2 regions of the Pontibacillus salicampi genome follow, and region 2 is predicted to be linked to the other one. Evidence: predicted binding sites of a transcription regulator. Region 2 holds the regulator's gene; the other holds the start of a gene.
The links. The regulator LexA, encoded in region 2, represses DNA repair genes until DNA is damaged. The targets are predictions, from matches to a motif close to CGAACATATGTTCG.
Positions count from the first base shown of each region.

Region 1: ACFFGV_RS08040 (YhjD family protein) is a predicted target of LexA. The motif match lies at 2,702-2,715, and genes of this name have one in related genera.

Region 1 covers NZ_JBHLTP010000004.1:268,857-275,008, reverse strand. Annotated here, with positions in the region: gene ACFFGV_RS08055 (MFS transporter) at 1-1,143, shown strand, start outside; gene lepB (signal peptidase I) at 1,197-1,739, opposite strand; gene ACFFGV_RS08045 (TVP38/TMEM64 family protein) at 1,794-2,444, opposite strand; gene ACFFGV_RS08040 (YhjD family protein) at 2,736-3,140, shown strand; gene ACFFGV_RS08035 (hypothetical protein) at 3,206-3,355, opposite strand; gene ACFFGV_RS08030 (glycine betaine uptake BCCT transporter) at 3,417-4,943, opposite strand; gene ACFFGV_RS08025 (competence protein ComK) at 6,001-6,152, opposite strand, start outside.
Region 2 covers NZ_JBHLTP010000012.1:166,838-172,989, reverse strand. Annotated here, with positions in the region: gene ACFFGV_RS15595 (MerR family transcriptional regulator) at 73-477, shown strand; gene glnA (type I glutamate--ammonia ligase) at 525-1,862, shown strand; gene ACFFGV_RS15585 (BA5345 family protein) at 2,070-2,708, shown strand; gene lexA (transcriptional repressor LexA) at 2,891-3,520, opposite strand; gene ACFFGV_RS15575 (YneB family resolvase-like protein) at 3,816-4,466, shown strand; gene ACFFGV_RS15570 (DUF896 domain-containing protein) at 4,599-4,832, shown strand; gene tkt (transketolase) at 5,048-6,152, shown strand, end outside.

The sequences.
Region 1 (6,152 bases), on a different contig from region 2:
ATCTTCATTGCCAGCAATTTATATACGATGCTTCCCCTACAAAAGGAGCTTTCCGAAACATTTCATGTGTCAATAGCACAGGCATCCCTCGCCAGCACTTTTTTTATACTTCCTTATGCAATCGGACTTTTCTGCTTTGGATTACTGGCAGACCGCTTTTCCCACAAGCGTTTGTTACTTACAGGAATGGCCTGTCTCACCATTGTAACGCTGCTAGTCGGCATGGCACCATACTACTGGTTGTTCCTTCTCCTTCGAGGTTTTCAAGGTGTCCTGGCAGCAAGCTTTGCCCCTACCGCCTTTGCTTATACCTTTCAGCATTTCCAAGGAAAACAACAGGCCTTTGTCATTGCTATGATTAATACGGGCTTTTTGTTTGCAGGGATTTTTGGACAGATGATTGCTGTTTACCTGACAGGAGCGGGAGACTCGTACCAGACTGTGTACGTTGGATTTTTCTTCTTTTACCTACTATGCTTATGCAGTATGGCAGTAACACTCATCCAGTCTAACAAACCGATTAAGAAAACAAGGATTTCTATCTCTCCTATTTTATCATTTTTTCGGTTTCCACCCTTACTAAAACTCTATGGTATTTCCTTCTTTTTACTTATGGCCGTAATGATGTTCTATGGAAGCTTTGAAGTGTACATGACTACCGATCACATTTCCTTTCCATTTTCCTTGCAAACCTTTCGTCTCATTGGATTAATTGGTATCCTTCCTGCCTTTTTTGCAGGCCCGCTCCAGCAATTATATGGGGCAAGGAGTGTACTCGCAGCCTTCTTATTATGTATGACCGCTGGTATTCTTTTACCTCTTTGGACATTTGGGACCATCACACTTGTCATTGCATCCATTTTTATGATTGCTTCCACCTCGATTACAATTCCAATGGTCATCTTATTAATTGGAACCTTTGCAAAGGAGTCTCGAGCCAGTGCCGTGTCCATCTACTCCTTCACCCTTCTGACAGGAGCTAGTATTGGAAGTATTCTAGCAGCTATTATGCCGTTTCATTTTGTGCTAGCATGCATCGGACTTACCTTTGCTTCCTTATCCTTATTAAGCTTGACCATTGAAAAACCTCCCTTCCTATCGCAACAAACTAAACAATCGGAGCAAACCACCTTTTCCAAATAAAGAAGCCCTGCCACATACTAGCGCGGACAGGACTTCCCTTTTTATTTATGGTTTTAAAACGTTAATGCCAACTGGGATATCGGCCAGTAGCGTACATCGACTTTGCCGACAATGGTTTCGATAGGAACAAAACCAAAGTATCTGCTATCCAACGATTCTCTTCGGTTATCTCCCATGACAAACACATGCCCTTCCGGAACCTCCGTCATCTCTGTAACTTCCTCTAATCGGAAAGATTGTGTAAGTGGCTTTCCATCCTGTTTACGATACGGGTTTAAATAGTCTTCCTCCACTGCCTTCCCATTTAAATAAAGCGTATCGCTTTCATAACGAATGCGATCTCCTGGTAATCCAATAACCCGTTTCACATAATCTTCTTCCTGATTGGCATGAAACACAACCACATCAGAGTGATCGACATCTGTCCAATCATACACGACCTTATTCACCATTAACAAATTACCATCATAAAGCGTCGGCTGCATCGATTTTCCATCAACGATATAGCTTGCAAAAAGAAATGTACGAAAGGCCATTGCTAGAACAACTGCAATTAGAATCGTGCGAATCCATCTTCCAATGGTTTTTATATTCATGTTTTGTTTGCCTCCAGGTAGTACTAACAACATCTTACCCGGATTCCATAAGTCCTAATCGTGCGCCTGTACTTTTTCCTGTTCCTTCTGCTGCAGACGCTTCTCAATATATTTACCTATCAGCCAAAAAATCGCGATACACACACCGACGACAATAGTCTTCACTGGATTTTGGGCAAATTCCGTAATACTGTGCCCTACATACGCAATCGTAAAAATCATAACTGCCTTCCCTAGTACAACTGCAAGGACAAACTGCTGAAAGCTAATTTTAGACAGCGCCCCCACCACATTAATAATGGCAGAAGGAGAAAATGGAAAACACATAAGCAGAAACAACGGGCCAAAACCGTGCCGCTCCAGCCAGCTCATCACCTTCTGCACCTGTTTATGACGCCTCACAAAATGAAAAAATCGCTGCTGACCCAATCGCCGAATTACCCGAAAAACAACGATTGCCCCGAGAGACGCTCCAATCCAGGAATAGAAAAACCCCTTAAGCAGCCCGTAAGCTATGGAATTTCCAATTACAAATACGAATAACGGCAAAAATGGGAGAATAGCCTCCAAAAACGGTAGCACAATACCAGGTAACGGGCCAAGTTGTTCGTATTGATCTAATAGCTGCATAATAAAGTCATCAAATGTATCATCTTCCACCATTTGCTTTAACGATTCGAGGTCTAATTCTTGTAACCTTTTCATATGTATGCTCCTTACCGCTCCATTAGGATTATATCAACGTCTCCTGACCCATTACTGCTGTTTACATCAAGTATGGCACTATTATTGTAAATCAAAACGTACCTCTCTGCCTACTTCCTCTATTTTATTTCGTTAAAACCACATTCAATGTACTTGATGGAAGACCCATTTCGGCTACAGCAAATAGGACTATTTTCATAGAAGGAACGAAATTCCAGCATATATAGGTTTATTTTCTCATATATATCGGGTATAATAGAACATGCGTTCGGTTATGCAGGAGGGAAAACAATGCGTTACTTAAACGAAGAAGACCGTGAGCTTGCTTCTCGGTTTCTGTTCCTTTCCATGGCTCTTGTTGTAATGGCTCAGGACATACGTACCATCGAGAACGGGCCCCATAAGATAAAAGAACCGTATCTAGAGCTGTTACGGAAAATGGAACACAAAGGAAAGTCAGAGCGCAGCTATTTACGCCAAATAATGCAGCAAAAAAAAATACATGTCATCTTTTTAAATAAGAACGAGTCCTTTTCTTCCTACTTGTTTACTGCAGATGGCTATGAAGAAAAACGAAATTACTTCAATCCTGCCATTCGTAAAAACGTAGAGACAATTCTATTCGAGCTGATGCGAAAAGCTCTCCTTCCCGCCCAGGACCAGCGAGCTTCATCCTATATAGGTGACGCTCGTTAAAGAGAACGACTATAGAAGACCGAGCTTCTTGACACTTCTTTACCGATAATTTCAGAACTCCATCCTCAAGTAGATAAGTCGCAATCGACCTCAATTGCGACTTGCTTGCAGGAGCTAACTAATGGCAAAGCTGTTGTACCGCCAATTGCAATTTCTACAATCGGTACAACGGAGTCACAGATAACGATTGTTATCTGTGCCAACGAATAAATCAAGCTGTCATATCCATCGGCTGAGCTCATAAAAAAAGCTGTCAAATAAACGACAGCATGGAAGTTATGTTTTATTTTTCTCCTTCGACGTAATTTGACCTATACCTAGTTCTTTTCCTTCTTTATAAATTGCTTTAACAAAGCTGAACACCATTAGCAACATAATGATAGAAAAGGGTAGAGCAGCGATAATCATCGTGTTTTGCAGAGCTTGAAGACCTCCGGTATATAGCAAGGCTAGTGCCGTTGCAGATAAAAGGCCTCCCCAAGTTAATTTAATAGATGTACCTGGAGTCTCCGATCCTCCCGTCGTCATCATCCCTAGCACAAAGGTGCCTGAATCAGCAGAGGTTATAAAGAACGTTGCGATTAAACACATTGCGACAATAGAAGCAATCCACCCGAGAGGGATGTTTGAGAATACCCCAAACAATGACTCCTCTGTTGCCAATTTTGAAATGGTATCCACACCTGTATGCTCGAGATGGATAGCTGTACCGCCAAAGGTCGAAAACCACAAGAAGCCAATGACTGATGGGACAATTAAAACAGTAAAGACAAACTCTCTAATGCTTCTCCCTCTTGATACCCTTGCTATAAACACACCGACAAATGGTGACCAAGCAATCCACCAAGCCCAATAGAAAATAGTCCAGGAATTAATCCATTCCCTCGTCTCCTGATCTAAAGGAGCAATTCGAAAACTCATCTGCGGAAGGTGCTGTATATAGCTTCCGATAGAATTTGTAAACAAATTTAATATAAGCATCGTAGGTCCGACGATGAAAACAAGCAAAAATAGAACACTTGCTAGGGCCATATTCGCATTGCTCAATATTTTAATCCCTTTTCCAAGACCACTCCAGGCTGAAATCATAAAAAGAACTGTAACTATTGCTACTATAATAAATTGAACCAGGATACCTGTTGGTACACCGAACAGATAGGACAGCCCTCCGTTAATTTGAACCGCACCAAAACCAAGCGTGGTAGCCACCCCAATCACCGTTGCTATGACAGCAAGGATATCAATGACTTTTCCAAAAAGACCATTAGCTGATTTTTCCCCGATTAACGGCTTTAGCGTTGCACTAATTAAACCTGGTTGACCGTGGCGAAAGTTAAAATAGGCTAAAATAAGCGCAACAATTCCATATATAGCCCAAGCATGGATGCCCCAATGGAAATAAGTATATCTTAATGCATCTTTAATAGCTTGATCAGTACCCGTTTCTCCTGTTGGAGAGCTAATTGCATAATGACTTATTGGTTCGGCCGTCCCCCAGAAGACAATACCAATCCCCATTCCAGCACTAAAGAGCATCGCAATCCACGTAGGTCTTGAAAATTCTGGTTCATCTCCTTTTTTACCCAACTTGATTCTCCCAAGTGGCGTAAACAGAAAAGCCAGACACACTATAACAAACAATGTAACGCCAATTAAATAATACCAGCCTAGCTTATTTGCGATAAAAGACTTTATGGTGGTTGTCATTCCTTCCAGGCCATCTGGCCAAACAACACCGATAATAACAAGCACTAGCATGACGGCTGCTGAAATCTTAAATACCGTTGTATATTTACTTAACACCAATTCAAGCTCCTTTCTGAACATAGACATATCTTTAGTATTGATTACAAAGCTGTTCTTATGCGGAGCCTGTTCGTACTGCTCATATTGGTATTCCCCAATGCTAAAGTTGCTTGTATGGCGCTAATGCACAAAAATTCCCCCTTTAGAAAAAGGGGGAAGCAATAGAATATTGACTGGTCATAAATATTTTTAGTTACTTAAAAAAACAGAAATATATTTCTTTTCCAGCTACAGGAACGGTATGTCCTATCCTATATATATTAGTAATAATAACATGCCCATTATTAGTGAAATAAATAGGCTAACAAACAATTGTAACTTACCATATAAAGAATGTTTATTATACTTACCAAAACTGACAAATATACATATCAGAGAAAATACAAACAAGATTATGGTGGTAACCATTCTCACATCATATTGACCACACTTTAAAGACATAAAGCGAGAGCTTAATAGGTTCATTTGTATAATACCTAACCACAATAATACCCATGCTACATTAGGTTTGTTCGTTGAATACATAAATTTCATCCAAGCGTAATCAAATCCACGACGTTCTAACATTTTCACCAACTGATAACCTAAACCTAAAGAAATTACATACATTATCATTACAGTCAGTATGGATAACCAAAGATTTTGTGCTTGGAACACAATACCCGGAGAGTCATCATAAGGATTAAATCTAAAGAATATGTACTGCTTATTAGAATAAAAAGTGGTAATGGTATATGCTTCCACCCGGTAAAAGGGAAAGGGATATCCAAAACGGACTACTTCCCCTTTAATAGGAGAAGGAAAAAAGAAAGCTGAATAAAACACAAAAAAACATATCAATAGAGGAATAAACAACAATAACGTTCATTTTATTCTACTCATAATCTCCCCCCCCAAAACATGCATTGACTAAACTTTCTAATAAAGTGTAAGGTAAAACAATATATCCATCAACTAGATTCATCCCAATGCTTACAATGTAAAAAGACCCTCCTTCTAAACTAGGAGGATCTTATATATACATAATGAGCTATCCTGGTAAGAATGATTTCTCTCACCCAAAAGGCTCTGCTACCTGCTCATGGCTTCCGTGTCTTGGACTATACTGAAGTCGTTCATTGAGTTTATAGCGAAATTGAGCTGTTCGTTGTATCTGGTTACCGATAGAGCCCTGTGACACCACTAGTGCAACTGCTTTCTGGTTGG
Region 2 (6,152 bases):
TAGATTGACAGATTTAAAAACATTGCATACAATTAAAGTATAGCAAAGACAGCAAGGGAGGGACAGATAACGATGAATGATGATACGCGAAGAACAATGCCGCTTTTCTCAATCGGAATTGTAAAATCGCTTACAGAATTATCTGCCAGACAGATTCGTTACTACGAAGAACATCATTTGATTCATCCTGCAAGAACAGAAGGGAATCGAAGATTGTTTTCGTTCAATGATGTAGAGCGCCTCCTTGAAATTAAATCGCTTATTGAGAAAGGTATTAATCTTGCTGGCATTAAACAAGTGATGGAACTGCAACATCCAGAGCCAGAAGAGTCCTTTACAGCTGAAGAAATTCAAGAAGCTCAAGAGGAACTGTCAGAAAAGGATTTACGCAAAATGTTGAAAAATGAAATATTCCAAGGTCATCGCCATGGAAAATCTTCGTTGCGTCAGGGAGAATTATCGCGATTCTTCCATTAGATATACTATTCTATATAAATTTACACTTTGGGAGGAATTAGTGAATTATGGCTTCGAAATTTACGAGAGAACAAATTTGGAAAAAGATTGAAGAAGAAAATGTGAAATTTATTCGTTTACAATTCACAGATCTTCTAGGCACTATTAAGAACGTAGAGATTCCTGTTAGCCAGCTGGACAAAGCACTGGATAACAAAATGATGTTTGACGGTTCTTCTATTGAAGGATTCGTTCGTATTGAAGAATCCGATATGCTATTACACCCGGACCTCGATACTTTTGTGGTATTCCCTTGGACATCTGAAAAAGGGAAGGTAGCTCGTTTTATTTGTGACATTTGCAATCCTGATGGCACACCATTTGAAGGATGTCCTCGCTATAATTTAAAACGGAATTTGAAGAAAATGGAGGAACTCGGTTTCTCTGCGTTTAATCTCGGAACGGAGCCGGAATTTTTCCTCTTCAAACTGGATGAAAAAGGCGAGCCGTCGATGGAGCTGAACGACCGTGGTGGATATTTTGATCTTGCACCGACAGATCTTGGGGAAAACTGTCGTCGCGATATTGTGTTAGAGCTTGAGGAAATGGGCTTTGAAATTGAAGCATCTCACCATGAGGTAGCACCTGGTCAGCACGAAATTGACTTTAAATACGCAGATGCTGTAAAGCACTGCGATGATATTCAAACGTTCAAATTAGTAGTAAAAACCATTGCAAGGAAGCATGGATTGCATGCAACCTTTATGCCAAAACCGTTATTTGGTGTAAATGGTTCGGGGATGCACGTAAATATGTCCCTTTTTACTAATGGAGAGAATTCCTTCTTTGATGAGAATGGTGACCAGCAGTTAAGCAAAACAGCTTATCAGTTTATTGCGGGTGTTATAAAGCATGCAACGAACTTTACTGCTGTGACTAATCCGACCGTTAATTCCTATAAACGTCTCGTACCTGGATACGAAGCTCCATGCTATGTTGCATGGTCAGGGCAAAACCGTAGCCCGCTTATTCGTATTCCAGCATCCCGTGGCATGAGTACACGTATCGAGGTTCGTTCTGTTGACCCTGCTGCGAATCCATATCTAGCCATGGCAGTACTATTAGCATCAGGTCTGGATGGTGTGGAGAATGATTTACAGGCACCAACACCAGTAGATCGTAATATCTACGTAATGGATAAAGAAGAGCGGGAACGTAATGGTGTACAGGATTTGCCTGCTACGCTTGCTCAAGCGCTTGACCTCTTGAAACAGGATAAAACAATGGTCGACGCTTTAGGTGAACACCTATATGAGCATTTTATTGAGTCAAAAGAGATCGAATGGGATATGTTCCGTACACAAGTTCACCCTTGGGAACGTGAGCAGTATCTATCCACTTATTAATACTATTTTTATTTTAATATGTAAGGAGCTCTTGATGTTTTACGATCAAGGGCTCTTTTCATGCTTTGCATCAGTAACTTATTAATACTTAGTAGCAACTCCGAACAATATGAAAGAGCATAATCCATAATTCAAGGACACGGGATAAGAAACATGATTTACCAAAGCATGGCAGAATTGTAAAATGTAAAAGAGAGGAGGAACGATATGCATTTGGAAAGTAAGTATTTAATTAGATGGGGAATACCTGGCTGGATTGTTATCTTTTATGGTGCTGTACTTAATAGGCTCTTAGCATACAAGCCGATAACCTATAATAACGTGCCGCCACAGGAAGTAATTGTTGCCTTGCTTACGGCCGTTTCGATTGGAGTAATTGCAGGTTATCTAGTGCATCAGATTTATTTTGCGATGGATTGGATTCTATTAAATCGCTCTAGACAGGTGTCAGAGGAAATACTATCAGAGCTTAGCGCTGTTGGTATTGCTATTGAGGAGGATGCCATAGAACGAAAATACTTCCAAATAGAGTATATGTGGCAAAGTGCTCTTGCAAATGTTAAGGAAAAACATAAAATGGATTATTTGGCTGAACGGTATGCTTATCTATTAACCAGGACACATGAGCTTGGGATTCTTCAATTATCGTTGATTATCTGTTTAGCCATTTCCTGCTATTATCTGTTTGCTGGAACAAACGTAGTGATAGCATTTCTATTCTTATTAGCGAATGTAATAACCTGTTTCTTGGTCACTCGTTCCAAAACGTATTATTCTAAAAATGCTCAATACTTTATGACGAATGTATTGAAGGATTTATTGCACGAACAAAGAAGCAGCAGCTAATCGATACATAGGTAGGTAAACACTCATTGATGAGGTTCGTCAGCCTCTTCTTTCTAGTTACTATTACCTCATGATTTATGGGGGTTTCTAGGTCTTAGAAGAGTATGGAAAAGATTTCTGAAAAAACACCCTGATGGTATTTCCATCAGGGTGTTTGTCATTACATCGTTTATGGTTAGTAATTAGTGAATATTTCGATACAGCCCGACAACACGTCCTAAAATAGAAATGTTTTGTACGATGATAGGTTCCATCGTAGCGTTTTCTGGCTGCAGTCGAATATGATTGGATTCCTTGAAGAACCGTTTTACAGTTGCTTCTTCATCCTCTGTCATCGCAACGACAATATCACCGTTTTGAGCAGTTTGCTGTCTTCGTACGATGACCATATCTCCATCTAAAATCCCTGCTTCAATCATACTTTCACCTTGAACAACAAGTACAAATACTTCATCATCCTGGGTCGCCAGTGTGTCTGGTAACGGGACATATTCTTCAATGTTTTCAATTGCTGTAATCGGCATGCCTGCAGTGACCTTACCAATGACAGGAGCATAGGTCGCCTCTCCTCTAGGGATTTGGTTTGCACCTTCCTCCTCTAATTCTAGTACTTCAATTGCTCTAGGCTTAGTAGGGTCACGTCGAATGTATCCTTTTTTCTCTAATCGTGCCAGGTGACCATGCACTGTAGAACTAGATGCAAGGCCGACTGCTTCGCCAATTTCACGAACGGAAGGCGGATATCCTTTTTCTAGTACACGATCTTTAATGAAATCTAGTATTGTTTCCTGCCTTTTCGATAGTTTTGTCATATTCACTACACCTCGTACATATTCTTTATTACCTACATTGTACCACGCTTGGTAAGGATATACAAACATTCGTTCGCAAAAATAGTTGACAAGAACGGATGTTCGTATATAATAGAATACAGAAGCGAACAAAAGTTCTTATCGGAGGGGATCATATGTTTCAAAATCTATCAAAACTAGACATTGCTTATATTCTATTATTTGTGGCGAGCTTGGGATTTATGTATTATGCTATGGTGACGAGTTAATAGACTTTGAGTAATTCGTTAAGTTAGACGGAAAGTAAGGAGAGCATATGAAAGCAGTTATTTATTGCCGGGTGAGTACAGAGAAAGAAACACAAGTATCATCTTTGAAACGACAACGACAGGAGCTTCTCGAACTAGCAGAAGCCAATGATTTCGAAGTAATAAAGGTAATTGAGGAGCAAGCGAGTGGATATGATGTGGAAAGAGATGGGATATTTGAAGTGTTAAGCCTATTCACCGCCGAGGAAGCGAATATGTTACTTATTCAGGATGAAACAAGACTAGGTCGAGGAAACACCAAAATAGCCTTGTTTCATCAACTGAATAAGCTAAATATCCCTATTTATTCTGTTGCTCATAATGGAGCGTTACAGCTTTCTGAGTCAGATTCTATGGTGCTGCAAATCGTTGGAGTTGTTGAGGAATATCAAAGAAAGATTCACAACCTGAAAATAAAGCGGGGAATGAGAAAGGCTATAGAGGAAGGGTATGATCCTTCTGCTAATCTTTCTAATCAACACCTCGCGAAGGGACGGGAAAAAAAGGAATTTCCAGTAGAGGAAGTAGTAAGACTAAGAGATAACGGGCTTACCTTCCATGAAATTGCTGCAACGCTAAGAGGAATGGGACATGATGTCTCTAAAGCAACGGTTCACAGGCGGTACAGAGAAGTTCAATTACTTGAAAAAAACGATTAATCACGTTATTATAAAGCATGCGCAAGGCAAGCATCGATATAAATCGAACTTGCCTTTTTCCAATGAGTCCACAAACGAAATAAGATGCTCAAATAGGTGAGAGGACAAGTTTTATCATAAAGGAGAATGTTTATGCTATCTCAAGACAAATTAGATCGTATTAATACACTTGCTAATAAATCTAAAAGTGAAGGCTTAACCAATACAGAAAAAGAAGAACAACAATCATTACGTCAGGAATATTTGAAAAATGTCCGTAAGTCATTTAAGAATCAACTACGTTCTGTGACAGTCATGGATCCAGAAGGTAACGATGTAACACCTGAAAAATTAAAGCAAGATAAAGAAAATCAAAAAAAGCACTAATGGCATCTGTTAGCCAGTAGAGTCACTATCCTGTTACAATAGTAGTTGTAGCGGGATTTTTTTGTATAATTGAATCCTTTTGTCACACCCTATAACGATGAGAAAGTCCCGTTGTGACATTCTTTTTGCAAGGACCACTTGTCACTAAACCCATTTCATTATAGGATTAAACTGATACATAGTTCGCCTCTTGCGACGAGGAAAGGAGTTTTATTATGGCACCACAAGTAGAACAACAATCTATTAATACTATCCGTACTCTTTCAATTGATGCGGTAGAGAAGGCAAATTCAGGTCATCCTGGTATGCCTATGGGAGCTGCGCCGATGGCGTACACGCTCTGGACAGAATTTATGCAGCACAACCCAAAGCATGCGAGCTGGTTTAACCGAGATCGCTTTGTACTATCAGCAGGTCACGGTTCTATGCTTCTATACAGTCTTTTGCATCTTTCCGGTTATAACGTAACGATGGAGGATTTGAAAGAATTTCGCCAATGGGGATCTAAAACGCCTGGCCACCCTGAATTTGGCCACACGGAAGGAGTAGAGGCTACAACAGGACCTCTGGGACAAGGTGTAGCTATGTCTGTGGGAATGGCAATGGCTGAAACTCATTTAGCAGCGAAATATAATAAAGAGCATTATCCTGTTGTAGATCACTACACTTATGCCATTTGTGGAGATGGAGATTTGATGGAAGGTGTCTCTCAGGAAGCAGCGTCTTTAGCTGGGCATCTTGGATTAGGGAAGCTAGTTGTCTTATATGACTCTAATGATATTTCCCTCGACGGCGATTTACATCGTTCCTTCACAGAAAATGTAGAGGATCGTTTCCAGGCATACGGCTGGCAAGTGCTTCGCGTGGAAGATGGTACCGATATCACTACTATCCGTGAAGCGTTAGCAAAAGCCAAAGCAGAAACAACAAAACCGACCTTAATTGAAGTGAAGACGGTAATTGGCTTCGGTTCTCCTAACAAATCCGGTAAATCTGCTTCTCATGGTGCACCACTTGGTGAAGAGGAATCTCAACTAACGAAAGAGCATTATAAATGGGAGCACGAGCCATTCCACGTACCTGCAGATGTGTATCAGGATTTTGCCACGAAAGTACAAACTCGTGGAGAAGAAGCTGAGCAGCAATGGAATGAGCTTTTCGAAAGCTATAAGGAAGCATACCCGGAATTAGGGGAAGAGCTTGCTAACGCCATGAATGGTGAGCTGCCAGAAGGATGGGAAGACAAGCTGCCAAGCTTTACTCCTGGAGAAGATAAACTCGCAACACGCGCAGCTTCTGGTGAAATGATAAATGCCCTAT